3 regions of the Microbacterium sp. NPDC058345 genome follow, and region 2 is predicted to be linked to each of the others. Evidence: predicted binding sites of a transcription regulator. Region 2 holds the regulator's gene; each other region holds the start of a gene.
The links. The regulator LexA, encoded in region 2, represses DNA repair genes until DNA is damaged. The targets are predictions, from matches to a motif close to TCGAACANNTGTTCGA.
Positions count from the first base shown of each region.

Region 1: the regulator LexA is predicted to act here: its motif matches at 2,459-2,474, upstream of ACFWH5_RS13635 (DUF222 domain-containing protein).
Region 3: the regulator LexA is predicted to act here: its motif matches at 1,029-1,044, upstream of ACFWH5_RS14635 (DUF222 domain-containing protein).

Region 1 covers NZ_JBHXIG010000003.1:402,862-407,010, forward strand. The annotation lists gene ACFWH5_RS13620 (alpha/beta fold hydrolase) at 1-117, opposite strand, end outside; gene ACFWH5_RS13625 (hypothetical protein) at 278-457, shown strand; gene ACFWH5_RS13630 (AAA family ATPase) at 454-906, shown strand; gene ACFWH5_RS13635 (DUF222 domain-containing protein) at 939-2,429, opposite strand; gene ACFWH5_RS13640 (hypothetical protein) at 2,818-3,048, shown strand; gene ACFWH5_RS13645 (HAD family hydrolase) at 3,061-3,663, shown strand; gene ACFWH5_RS13650 (aminoglycoside phosphotransferase family protein) at 3,645-4,149, opposite strand, start outside.
Region 2 covers NZ_JBHXIG010000004.1:176,913-181,061, reverse strand. The annotation lists gene ACFWH5_RS15265 (histidinol-phosphate transaminase) at 1-332, opposite strand, end outside; gene ACFWH5_RS15260 (LysM peptidoglycan-binding domain-containing protein) at 379-744, opposite strand; gene lexA (transcriptional repressor LexA) at 1,018-1,704, shown strand; gene metE (5-methyltetrahydropteroyltriglutamate--homocysteine S-methyltransferase) at 1,768-4,080, opposite strand; gene ACFWH5_RS15245 (methylenetetrahydrofolate reductase) at 4,077-4,149, opposite strand, start outside.
Region 3 covers NZ_JBHXIG010000004.1:48,577-52,725, forward strand. The annotation lists gene ACFWH5_RS14630 (DUF808 domain-containing protein) at 44-964, shown strand; gene ACFWH5_RS14635 (DUF222 domain-containing protein) at 1,075-2,526, shown strand; gene ACFWH5_RS14640 (dolichyl-phosphate-mannose--protein mannosyltransferase) at 2,567-4,120, opposite strand.

The sequences.
Region 1 (4,149 bases), on a different contig from region 2:
GAAGTCCCAGCAGGAGTTCCCGGGGCCGCCGTGGATGAACAGGAGCGGATGCCCGTCGTCGGGTCCGCGCTGATCCACGAAGACGCGGGTGCCGTCGATCTCGAGAAGGGATGCCACGGCGGCATCCTATGGGCAAGCGCGTACGCCGAGAAGCCGCCTTGTACATCTTCGGGTGCGGCTGCTGTCCGTCAGGCCGGTCGGCGCGCGGGGACTCCTCTGGCGAGTCGTCTGGCACAGAGAACGGGTCGGCTCGTGCGGCGCCGCTAGGGTGATGCGCATGTCCCTCGCTCTCTTCGACCTCGACGGGACTCTCGTCGATCAGTCCGCCGCCTCTCGCGTGTGGGCTCAGGAGTTCGGCGAAACCCGCGCGCTGGACGCGGCGCAGGTCGCGGAGATCTCGAAGCGTGTCGCCGAACGGCGGTCCCAAGGCATCGTGTTCGAAGGGGCGGTCGCATGACCCGGATCCTCATCACCGGCATGTCGGGCGCCGGCAAGTCGACACTGCTGCGAGAGCTGGCTCAACGCGGGGTCCTCACTGTGGACACTGACGTCGACGGGTGGACAGATGAGGCGACCGGGCGCTGGGATGAACAGAGGATGACGCGGCTGCTGTCTGCAGAAGGAGACCTCGTTGTCTCGGGTACGGCCGAGAACCAAGGGCGCTTTTATGACCGGTTCGCGGCGGTCGTGCTGCTGAGCGCGCCGGTCGAGGTCCTTCTCGAGCGGGTACGTGCGCGCACCGACAACCCTTACGGGAGCACGCCGGAGCAGCGGGATCTGATCCGGCGACACGTCGTGGAGGTGGAACCATTGCTGCGTGCAGGCGCGTCGATCGAACTCAGCGGCACAGAGCCTGTCGCATGGCTCGCCGACGCTGTGGAGCGGATGCTTCGTCCGAACGGCTGACCGGTAGGCGGCAGCGCGTTGAGGCACACACGTCAGGCGACGGGACGGAACCGTCTTAACGGTGGATCGATCGCTGAGATGGCGAGCGTCAGCCCCAATCGTCGCCGCAGCGGGATCGACGGCTCATCACCGGGCGGGTGCAGCACGAAGTCGCCTTTGCCGACGCGTGTTATTCGCCAGCCCCCGTGGTGGAGCTGCATGTGATGATGTCGGCACAGCAGGACGCCGCGGTCGATATCGGTGCGGCCTTTGTCGGCTTGCCACTCGTCGATGTGATGTGCTTCGCAGTAGGAAGAGGGTCGGTCACAGCCCTTCCAGAGGCATCCGCCGTCGCGGCCTGCCAGGGCGATGCGCTGCTTCGGGGTGAACAGTCGGTGCTCTCGGCCGACATCGAGCGGGTTTCCGCAGGAATCGACGGTGACCGAGACGGCCCCGGTGTCGCACATGCGCTGCGCGACCGACTGAGGCGGAAGCGATCGCCCATAGTCCTCGGTGTATCCGGACACCGGGTTCCCGGTGGCCTGGTCGACGATCTGGATCACGCGCACGCCCGCCTGCCGGGTGCCGAAGACGGAGTCGGCGTCGGCCAATGCCCCGGCACGCAGCACATCGATGAACAGGTCGTAGCCGAGCTGATCGTTGGTGCGGGTGTCGGCGGTCAACTCCTCGGCGCGTTCACGCTCCGCCTCGTCGATGAACCGGGGTCCCCCGCGTCGCGGACGCAGCGCCGAGTCGCGGATCGTGCGCATCCATGCTGCGCCCTCGTCATCGAAGGTGAAGTGCCCGTGCTCGACGCCATCCTGATCGGTCCACATCCGGAACGAGCGACGCTCATACCGCTCGGCGAACCGGCGCTCCGCGCCCTGCGGATCCAGACCGTCACGAACAGTACGCGCCGTCGTGCGCAACTCATCGACGGTGCGTTCCGCTGCCTCAGCGATCAGCTGTTCGGCGGCCGCGCTCCACGCCTCGCGCGTCTCAGACGATTCGTCGGGCGGTGCGCCGAGGCCGCGCAGGAGCGCATCGTGCTGTGCGGCGGAGATCCGACCCTGCAGCAGTGCAGCGGAGAGCGGCGCATGCCACGACGGAGGCGCTGCGGCCGCATCGGAAGTCGCTGATTCATCGGTGGCCGTCGGCGACTCGTCCTGCGCTGCACTCGATGCGCCGTCCACGGGCAGCGAGCCCTCCATGAGCGAGGTGCCGAGACGCACCTGCCGCTGCGCTTCGGCGCGCCCGACGCCCGCGATGTCTTGAATCATCGCCGCGGAACTGCGATGACCGCGCGATTGCGCGAGACCGTCCTGCCCGGCTTCGCGGGTGGAACGCTCTGCGGCGACGCCCGCGCCGGCGATGCTGATCCGCTCGGCGCAGCGGGCGAGAGTCGCCGCGGCCTGCAGCCCCTGGAGCAGTGCATCCCCGTCGAGCGCGGACATGCTCGACACCAGGTCGTTGGCCCCGGTATCCGCACCGAGCAGATCGCGCAGGACGGCGACCTGGTGCTCGATCTCGGTGAAGAGGGCCATGCACCCAGTATGGTGAGGGCCTCCGACATTCGAATGGCCGTTCGATCGTCTCGGGGGACCGAACTGATAACGACCACATAACGAAAACGTATCGTGAGTGAGCTACGACGGCGTAACTCCTCGGAATAGGCGTCATCTCGACCTACGAGGTCCGGAACGAGAAGCTCAACTCGTGCACCGCGGCCGTCCTGTACGCTCAGGCGTCGAAGAAGACGTATCAGGTCGTGCGAACTCACCGATACATCACGGACCACAGCAACAACGTCAAGAAACCGAACAAGACGAGCGAAACGCTCAACGCCTGCAAGCCGAACGGAGCCTATACGTGCGACGAGGAAAGACTCTCAGCCTGCTCATCTTGGGTGCTCTCGTTGTTGCACTCGGTTTCATGGCGTTGATCGGCCTGGTGCAGACGAATGCGGTCTGCAGCGGGGATGTCGTCGACACCGTCCTCTGCGAGGGTGCGCAGATGCGGCAGTCCGTCTTCGGCGGCTTGGTCGGAGCGGCGGCGATCATCGGCACAGCGATTCTCGCCGGGGCGTTCCTGATTGCCGAGCATGGGACGGCAGTGAATCGGCCGCAGCGCGACCCGCACGCTGGACAGCTCAACGGTCCCTGACATGATGGATCCATGATTCGCGCGGTCGTCTTCGATCTGGACGGGGTGCTGCGGCACTTCGATCCGACACACGTCGCTCGGATCGAGGCTGATCACGGGCTGCCGGCCGGCAGTATCCACGGCGCCGCCTTCGCCGCACCGCGGCTCGAAGCCGTGACGACGGGCCGGATCAGTCGCGCCGACTGGGTGCGCAGCGTGGGGGAGCAGCTCGGGAGCCCGCAGGCGGCGGACGCCTGGGGCCGGCATCCGTCGACGCCGGACGAGGAGATGCTCGCCCTCAGCGACGATCTGCGCTCCTGCGGCATCCGCACCGCCATCCTCACCAACGGCACGGACACGATCCCCGCCGAACTCCGCGGCCTCGGCATCGACACCCGCGTCGACGCCGTGTTCAACTCCGCGGAGATCGGCTACGCCAAGCCCGATCCGCGCGCTTTCCGACATGTTCTCGAGGCGCTCGCCGTGGAGCCTCGTGAGGCCTTCTTCACCGACGACTCCGCGGCCAAGCTCACGGGCGCGATCGAGCTCGGGATGTTCACGCACCATTTCACCGGCATCGATGCGGTGCGCACCGCTCTGCGCGACGCGGGCGTTCCTCAGCCCGTGATCTCCTGATCGCCCAGCAGCCGCGAGACGGTGCTGCGCCCCAGCTGCGCCATCGTCGGGTTCGAGGTCTCGTAGTACCAGACCAGACCCATCGCCTGCTGCAGCGCCCATGCCGCACCGCGGTGCCACTCGGCATCCGACGCACCCACAGCCTCACGCAGCCGAGCGCGCGCGGGCGCGTCGAACAGGTGCCACGCGGCGACGAGGTCGAGCGCGCGGTCGGCGGGGCCGAACCCTCCGCCGTCGAGAACTCCGGCCAGCCTGCCGTCCGACACCAGCAGGTTCGCCGGGGTGAGATCCCGATGGCTCATCACGTGCGGACCGGCAGAGGGCACAGCGCGCAGCCGGCCCCACAGCGTAGCCACCCGGTCGGTGTCGACGATGCCGGTGCTCTGCGACAGGCAGTGCGCCATCCAGTCGTCGTGGTCGCTCAGCTCGCCGCCGCGCCCGCGACCGTCGAACACGCGCTCGCCGACCTGCGCACGGCGAAGGGCG
Region 2 (4,149 bases):
CGACCCGGACCGGCGAACGCCTGCAGGATGTGCTGCAGCACCTCGTTCGATCCGTTGCCGGCCCAGATGCGCTCGGCGGTCAGACCGTGGCCGAGATAAGTCGCGAACGCCTGCCGCAGCGCGGTGAACTCCCGGTCGGGATACCGGTTCACCTCGCGCAGGGCCCGGGCGATGCCGTCGAGGATGTCGTCGGCCACCTCATCGGGCACCGGATGGGTGTTCTCGTTCACGTTCAGCGCCACCGGCAGCGGCGCCTGTGGCGCGCCGTACGGAGTCAGCCCGCGAAGGTCGTCGCGAAGGGGCAGATCGTCAAGAGAGGTCACCCTTCCCATCGTAGAGCGCGCACCTCGGCCGACCCTGCGCGTGACGTCACACGGTTCAGTCGGCGTACTCCGCGGGAAGCGCCAGCGTGGTGCCGGTCTGGATCATGCCGCTCGGCAGGCTGTTCAGACGCATGATGGCGTCGACGACCTCGCGCGGGTCGGCATCGGGCGCCGCATCGGCCGCGATCGACCACAGAGTGTCGCCCGGCATCACCGTGACCGTCTCGAACGACGGCACTGCGGCCTGCTCCCCCGAGGCCAGCGCGGATCCGCCCGCCAGCGCGGAGAAGACGATCCCGGCGGCGACCGGCGCCGAGGCGAGGGCGAGGAGCACGCGGCGACCGCGTGCGGTCAGTCGCAGCCGTGTCGCCGGCGCAGCGGTGCGTGCGGTCATCGGCGGCTGGATGCTGATGGTGCTCATGGTGTGCTCCTCTTCTTCTCCGCCTCGACGGCGGGAAGCTTTCGCATCCGGCATTCGGCCGGGAATGCCGGATGCGAAGCTGTGTTCCGAATGTATCTTCGATATCGAACAGCTGTCAAGAATTCTTCGAACTTCCGTTCCCGATCAGGCCGACACGCTCGAACAGATCTTCCGAATTCGGCGAAATCTCGGATACGGTTTCGATAACGACAGCCCACCACGGGCCACCGACATTCGAACCGGACGCCTCGACAGAGCGCATGGAGGAGCAGCATGAGCGAGAACCCCGCCCCGGCATCCGAGGCGCCGCGCACGCGTCGGCGCAAGAACCTGAGCGCCAAGCAGATGGCGATCCTCGAGGTCATCCAGACCTCGATCGCCCGCCACGGCTACCCGCCGAGCATGCGCGAGATCGGCGACGCCGTCGGCCTCAAGTCCCTGTCCAGCGTCACGCATCAGCTGGGGCAGCTGGAACTCAGCGGCTACCTGCGCCGCGACCCGGGCAAGACGCGTGCCATGGAGGTGCTCATCGACCTGCCCGGCACGAGCACCGAGAACCCGGCCGACAGTGCGCCCGCGGTCGGCGACGCCGCCCTGGTGCCGCTGGTCGGGCAGATCGCGGCCGGCGTGCCGATCACCGCCGAGCAGCAGGTCGAGGAGATCTTCCCGCTGCCGCGGCAGCTGGTGGGCAAGGGCGACCTGTTCATGCTCAAGGTCAACGGCGACTCGATGATCGATGCCGCCATCTGCGACGGTGACTGGGTCGTGGTCCGCACGCAGAACACCGCCGAGAACGGTGAGATCGTCGCGGCCCTGCTCGACGATGAGGCCACCGTGAAGACCTTCCGGCAGCGCGACGGACACACCTGGCTGCTCCCCCGCAACTCGTCGTTCGAGCCGATCCTCGGCGACGACGCCGTCGTCCTCGGCAAGGTCGTGGCGGTGCTGCGCGCCGTCTGAGATTCCTGCGCATACGGGGAACGCCTCGTCCGGAGCATCCGGACGAGGCGTTCCTCATTTCGATCAGGCGGGGACGGTGACGTCCTCGCGGACGCGACGGGTGGCCTCGACGATGTTGCGCAGCGACGCCACCGTCTCGTCGTAGCCGCGCGTCTTCAGACCGCAGTCAGGGTTCACCCACAGCTGACGCAGCGGCAGCTCGTCGACGGCCCGCCGCAGCAGCGACTCGACCTCATCGGCGCTGGGCACGCGGGGCGAGTGGATGTCGTAGACGCCGGGGCCGATGCCGTGGTCGAAGCCCGCCTCGGCCACCTCGGCGACGACCTCCATGCGGCTGCGCGCCGCCTCGATCGAGGTGACGTCGGCGTCCAGCGCGCGGATCGCGTCGATGACGACGCCGAACTCCGAATAGCAGAGGTGCGTGTGCACCTGTGTCGCCGCGGCGGCGCCTCCCGTCGCGAGCCGGAACGAGCGCACCGACCAGTCGAGGTAGGCGGGCTGGTCCGCCGTCTTCAACGGCAGCAGCTCACGCAGCGCCGGCTCGTCGACCTGGATGATCGCGATCCCCGCCGCCTCGAGGTCCGCGATCTCGTCGCGCAGCGCCAGGGCGACCTGGTCGGCGGTCTCGCCCAGCGGCTGGTCGTCGCGGACGAACGACCAGGCGAGGATCGTGACCGGCCCGGTGAGCATGCCCTTGACGTGCTTGACGCTCAACGACTGCGCGTAGGACGCCCAGGAGACCGTGATCGGCGCGGGACGCGACACGTCACCCCACAGGATCGACGGCCGCGTGGCGCGCGATCCGTAGGACTGCACCCAGCCGTGCTCGGTCACGGCGAAGCCGTCGAGGTTCTCTGCGAAGTACTGCACCATGTCGTTGCGCTCCGGCTCGCCGTGCACCAGCACGTCGAGTCCGAGATCCTCCTGCAGCGCGACCACACGATCGATCTCGGCCTTGAGGAACGCCTCGTAGTCGTCCGCGGGGAGCTCGCCGCGGAGGAACTGCGCGCGGGCGCGGCGGATGTCGCCGGTCTGCGGGAAGGAGCCGATCGTGGTGAGCGGCAGCGAGGGCAGGTTCAGGGCCTCCTGCGCCGACTCGCGCTGCTCGTAGGAGACGCGCGAGAAGTCCGCCTCGGCGAGCGTGCGACCGCGCACCGCGCCGTCACGCACGCCCGGCGCGTCCTTCCGGTCGGCGAGCGCGGCCGATGCCTCCGCCAGCTCCGCGGCGATGGCGTTGCGCCCTGCCGCGAGGCCGCGGGCCAGCGTGACGATCTGACCGACCTTCTGGTCGGCGAACGCCAGCCACGAGACCAGCCGGGCGTCGAGGGCCGCCTCGTCCTGGACGTCGTGCGGCACGTGCAGCAGCGAGGTCGACGTGGAGGCCGAGACGGATGCGGCGCCGAGCGCGCGAAGCGCCTCGAGCTTCGCGAACGCGCCGTCCAGGTCGCCGCGCCAGATGTTGTGCCCGTCGATCACGCCGCCGACAAGGGTCTTCGCCCCCAGGTCGGGGAGCGCATCCGGAACGCCGCCTCGCACCAGGTCGATCGCGATGGCCTCGACCGGCGCCGCGGCCAGTACCGGCAGCGCCTCGCCGAGCTCCGCATACGGTGCCGCGACGAAGATCGACGGACGGTCTGCAGCGCCGCCGAGCGCCGCGAGGGCCCGCCGTGCGGCATCCGCCAGCTGCGCGGTCGAGGCGGGCAGGGACTCGCTGACCAGGGCGGGCTCGTCGAGCTGCACCCAGTCGGCGCCGGCGGCCTTGAGCTTCGTCAGCAGCTCGGCGTACACGGCGACCACCTCGTCCAGGCGCGACAGCGGGTCGAAGCCCTCCGGCGCGGCATCCGAGGCCTTGGCGAGGGCGAGCAGGGTGACCGGCCCCACGATGACCGGGCGGGTGCGGTAGCCGGCGGCGGCGGACTCGGCGACCTCGCGCACCAGGCGATCGCTGGAGAGCGAGAAGGCCGTCTCCGGGCCGATCTCGGGCACGAGGTAGTGATAGTTGGAGTCGAACCACTTGGTCATCTCCAGCGGCGCCCGATCGCCCTCGCCTCGGGCGATCGTGAAGTAGGCGGGCAGCCCGATGGTGCCGTCGCCGGAGCGCAGATCCTCGAAGCGTGCGGGGACGGCGCCGACGGTGACCGCCGCGTCGAGCACCTGGTCGTAGAAGGAGAACGACTCCGGGATCGAGGAGTCCTCGCGTCCGAGACCCAGCCCGGCGAGACGATCGCGGTTCGCGGCGCGCAGCTCGGCGGCGGCGCTCTCGAGGGCGCGTTCGTCGATGCGTCCGGCCCAGAACGCCTCGACGGCCTTCTTCAGCTCGCGGCGACGGCCGATCCGGGGGTAGCCGAGGATCGTCCCGGCGGGGAAAGCGGTCATGGGTTTCCTTTCAGTGGAGAAGACAGCTCGAGCGCGGGGATGATCCCGGCGTGAGCGAGCACGTCGAGC
Region 3 (4,149 bases), 130 kb from region 2:
GTCCTTCGGAGCGCGGTGACCGCTCGCGCAAGGGAGGAAAGTCATGTCCGTTGGTCTGCTGGCCGTCGTCGACGACATCCTCAGCGCGGCCATGAAGGCCTCCGCGAAGGCCGCCGGTGTCGTGATCGACGACGCCGCTGTCACGCCGCAGTACGTGCAGGGCCTGACGCCCGCTCGTGAACTGCCCGTGGTCGCCAAGATCGCACTCGGGTCGATCGCGAACAAGTTCGTGGTCATCATCCCGATCGCCCTGCTGCTCACCGCGTTCGCGCCCTGGGTGCTGCCGTACCTGCTGATCCTCGGCGGCGGCTTCCTGTGCTTCGAGGGTGCCGAGAAGGTGCTGGAGTGGTTCGGGTTCGGCCACGGTCATGCCGACGAGGGCGAACGCGACGAGAACCGCCTGGTGTGGGGCGCGATCCGTACCGACCTGATCCTCTCGACCGAGATCATGCTCATCTCGCTGGCGAACCTCGAATCGGGACTGGACATCTGGCAGACCCTGTTCGTGCTCGCGGTGATCGCCGTGATCATGACCGGCGTGGTCTATGGGGCGGTCGCGCTGCTGGTGAAGATCGATGACATCGGCCTGGGCATGGCGAAGAGCCCGTCGCGCCGCCTGCGTCGCATCGGCGAGCGCATCGTCCGGTCGATGCCTGCGGTGTTCCGCGTGATCAGCGTCATCGGCACGGTGGCCATGCTGTGGGTGGGCGGCCACCTCGTGATCGTGAACCTCGGTGCGGTGGGCTGGCACGTCCTGTCGGATCTGCTGCACGGCGTCGCGCACCTGCTCGAGCCGCTCGGAGGAGTGATCGTCTGGGTGGGCGACACGGCCGTTTCGGCGGTGGGCGGCCTGATCGTCGGCCTCATCATCGTCGGCGTCGTGCTCGGCATCGGGCGGCTCTTCGGCAAGCGCCCGAGCTTCGACGAGGGTCATCAGAAGGTGCCGGGTGGCGTCTCGCACTGACGGTGCGCGTCGACGGGCCGCGGCAGTGCGGAGATTCGCTTCAACCTGGGGTTGAGACATAGCGCCGAAACAGCGTTCGAATGTCGGTGGCCCTCGGTGGAATAGGGGGTATGAACAGCGTCGTCGACCGCCTCGAAGAGCTGCAGACGCAGCTCGTCGCCGTCGTCGCCGACGCGTTCGAGAGTGAGCAGGTCGCCGAGCTGTCGGATGCCGAGCAGCTGCGCCTGCTCGATGTCACGGGCCGGATGCAGCGCAGCCTCGAAGCAGTGCAGGTCGAGTCGACCGTGCAGGTGCGGGAGCGCTCGGAGGGCCTGCGCGGCGAGCGGATGACCACGGCGTACGGATGCGACCGGCCGGCCGATCTGCTGCGCCTGGTGCTGCGGATAGACCGCTCGAGCGCCCATCGCCTGGTGAAGGCGGCAGGCTATGCGGCTCGGGTGCGCGGAATCACCGACGCGGACTTCCTTCCCGCCCGCTACGAGGCGATGCGCCAGGCGCTGAACGCCGGGGCGGTGGGCGTCGCCGGGCTGCTCGCCGCTGTCGATCCGATCGAGAGCAGCCGCCGTCGCCTGTCGCCCGAAGCGCTGGTGGAAGCGGACCGGCAGCTGGCGGTGTTCGCACGCGGAGAAGAGGGCGATCGCCGTGCGGCGGATGCGGCGACCCGACTCTCGCCCGTCCCGGCACCCGACGAACTCGCCCAGCTCGCGCATGTGCTGGCCGCCTACCTCGATCCGGACGGCGCCGAGCCCACCGACGATCTCGCATCGCGCGAGCGCGGACTCTGGCTGGGCGCCGTGCGGAACGGCCGCGTGCCGATGCGCGGCGAGCTGCTGCCCGACGTCGCAGCGCAGCTCGACCGGCTGTTCGACAGCCTCCTGAACCCACGGGTCGAACCGGTCGCCGTCCCGCCGGGGGTGCACTTCGTCGACTCCGCGCCCGACGATCCGCTGGCGCTGCTGCCGATCGACGACCGTTCCCGCCCGCAGAAGATGCACGACGCATTCGCCACCATCCTCGCGGCGGCTGCCCGCGGGGGCGAGCTTCCCGACCTCGGAGGTGCGGCACCGACGCTGGTCGTCACCGTCGAGGCTTCGGACTATGCCGCGGGAACCGGCTGGGCACGGGTCGACGGCGCAGAGGCGCCCGTCCCGGTGCGCGTGGCCGCGCAGACCGGCTGCGCGGGCGGCATCCAGCGGGTGCTGTTCGACGAGCGCGGGCGCATCGTGGGCCTCGGTACCTCGGCGCGCATCTTCAACGCGCTGCAGCGCCGAGCGATCGTGGCGCGCGACGGAGGGTGCATCATCCCGGGATGCACCATTCCCGCGACGTGGTGCGAGATCCACCACGTCGACGACCATGCCAGGGGCGGGCCGACCCACACGGACAACGGCGTGGCGCTCTGCTGGCACCACCACCGGACTCTGCACCTCTCTGATTGGCAGATCCGCATGAGGCACGGCGTTCCGGAGATCCGCGGGCCGCACTGGTGGGATCGCGAACGCCGATGGCGGCCGGTGCGCAAGCGGCGGCGGTCACCCCGCCCGATGCGCGCGGGGCCGTGACCCGCACGCACGAGTCGGATCGCGATCCGCGGAACGCGGCTCAGATCCAGCCCGGAAGCCAGTTGTGGATGAGCCAGAACGGGTAGGGCACGCTCCAGCCCGTCCAGACGGGGTAGTAGAACGCCGAGACGGCGATGACCACCGCCAGGTAGACGACGACGGTGCGCTGCCCGGCCTGGCGGCGGTGCAGCGGATCATCTGCGGAGCCCGCGATCGTGCGAAGCGCGACGACGAGCGCGAGGATCAGGAACGGCGCCATGACGACCGTGTAGAACTGGAAGATCGTGCGCTGGGGGATGAGCAGCCACGGCACGTAAGTGGCGAGCAGACCGACCAGCGGGTAGGTGACGGCGGGTCTGGCCGGCGCCCGGTCGATGAGACCGCGCACGAACAGGTACAGCAGGAACGCGACGGCCACGACGCCGCCGTACCAGATCAGCGGATTCGGCACTGACGAGGTCACGGCGATGCAATGGTCGGTGCCGCAAGGCGCCGGGTCATCCGCCACCCAGATCGCGGTGGGGCGCAGCAGCAGAGGCCACTGCCATGCGGGGCTGGCGTACGGGTGGCCGCTGACCAGGCCGACGTGGAAGCCGAGCATCGCCTCGTGGTACTTCCACAGCGCCACCAGCGGGTTCGCATCGGCGCCTCGATCGTAGCCGCCTGCGGTCACCAGCCACCCGGTCCAGCTCGCGAGGTACACGAGCAGCGCCGGACCGACCAGGAGGACGAACGACACCGGACCCTGGCGGAACGCGGCATCCGTCGGCCACAGCACGATGCCGGCGCGGCGCCGCGCCAGTGCATCCGTGACGACCGCGTACAGACCGAGCGCCGCGAGCGCGTAGAGACCGGACCATTTCACGGCGGAGGCCGCGCCCAGCGCGACTCCGGCCGCGATCAGCCACGGTCGCGCCCACAGCACCGGCCCCGCGAGCGGATCGACCTCGCCGGCACGCGCCGTCTCGAGCAGCGGGATGGTGCGCTCGCGGTCGATCAGCACGAGCAGGAATCCGAGCAGCAGGAAGAACGTCAGGATGCCGTCGAGCAGCGCGATGCGGCTCATCACGATGCCGAGTCCGTCGATGGCCAGCAGGCCGCCGGCGACCGTGGCGAGCACACGCGAACCGGACAGCCGTCGCGCGATCAGGTACACCAGCAGCACGGTCAGCGTGCCCAGCACGGCGGTGGTGAAGCGCCAGCCGACGCTCGACCCCGGCCCGGCGAGCGCCATGCCGAGCGCGATGATCCACTTGCCGAGCGGGGGATGCACCACGAACGACGCGTCCGCCTGCAGGGACGAGGTGTCGCCCTGCGCCAGCTCGGCGTTCGCGTCCTCGCCCCACTTCGCCTCGTAGCCGTGCGTCCACAGCGACCACGCGTCCTTGACGTAGTACGTCTCGTCGAACATGATCTCGTGCGGATGCCCGAGGTCGGTCAGCCGCAGCACGGCCGCCAACAGTGTCACGAGCGCCGGTGCGAGCCAAACCAGCATCCGGTTGCGCACCGGGTCGGCGACGACCCTGTCGCGCACCCTCTCGAACCAGGTGCGCCGCGCGTCGAGCGGCGGCAGCAGCGGGGCGGGCGAGGTCACCCGATCAGCCTAGGTGCTCCGGCCCGCGA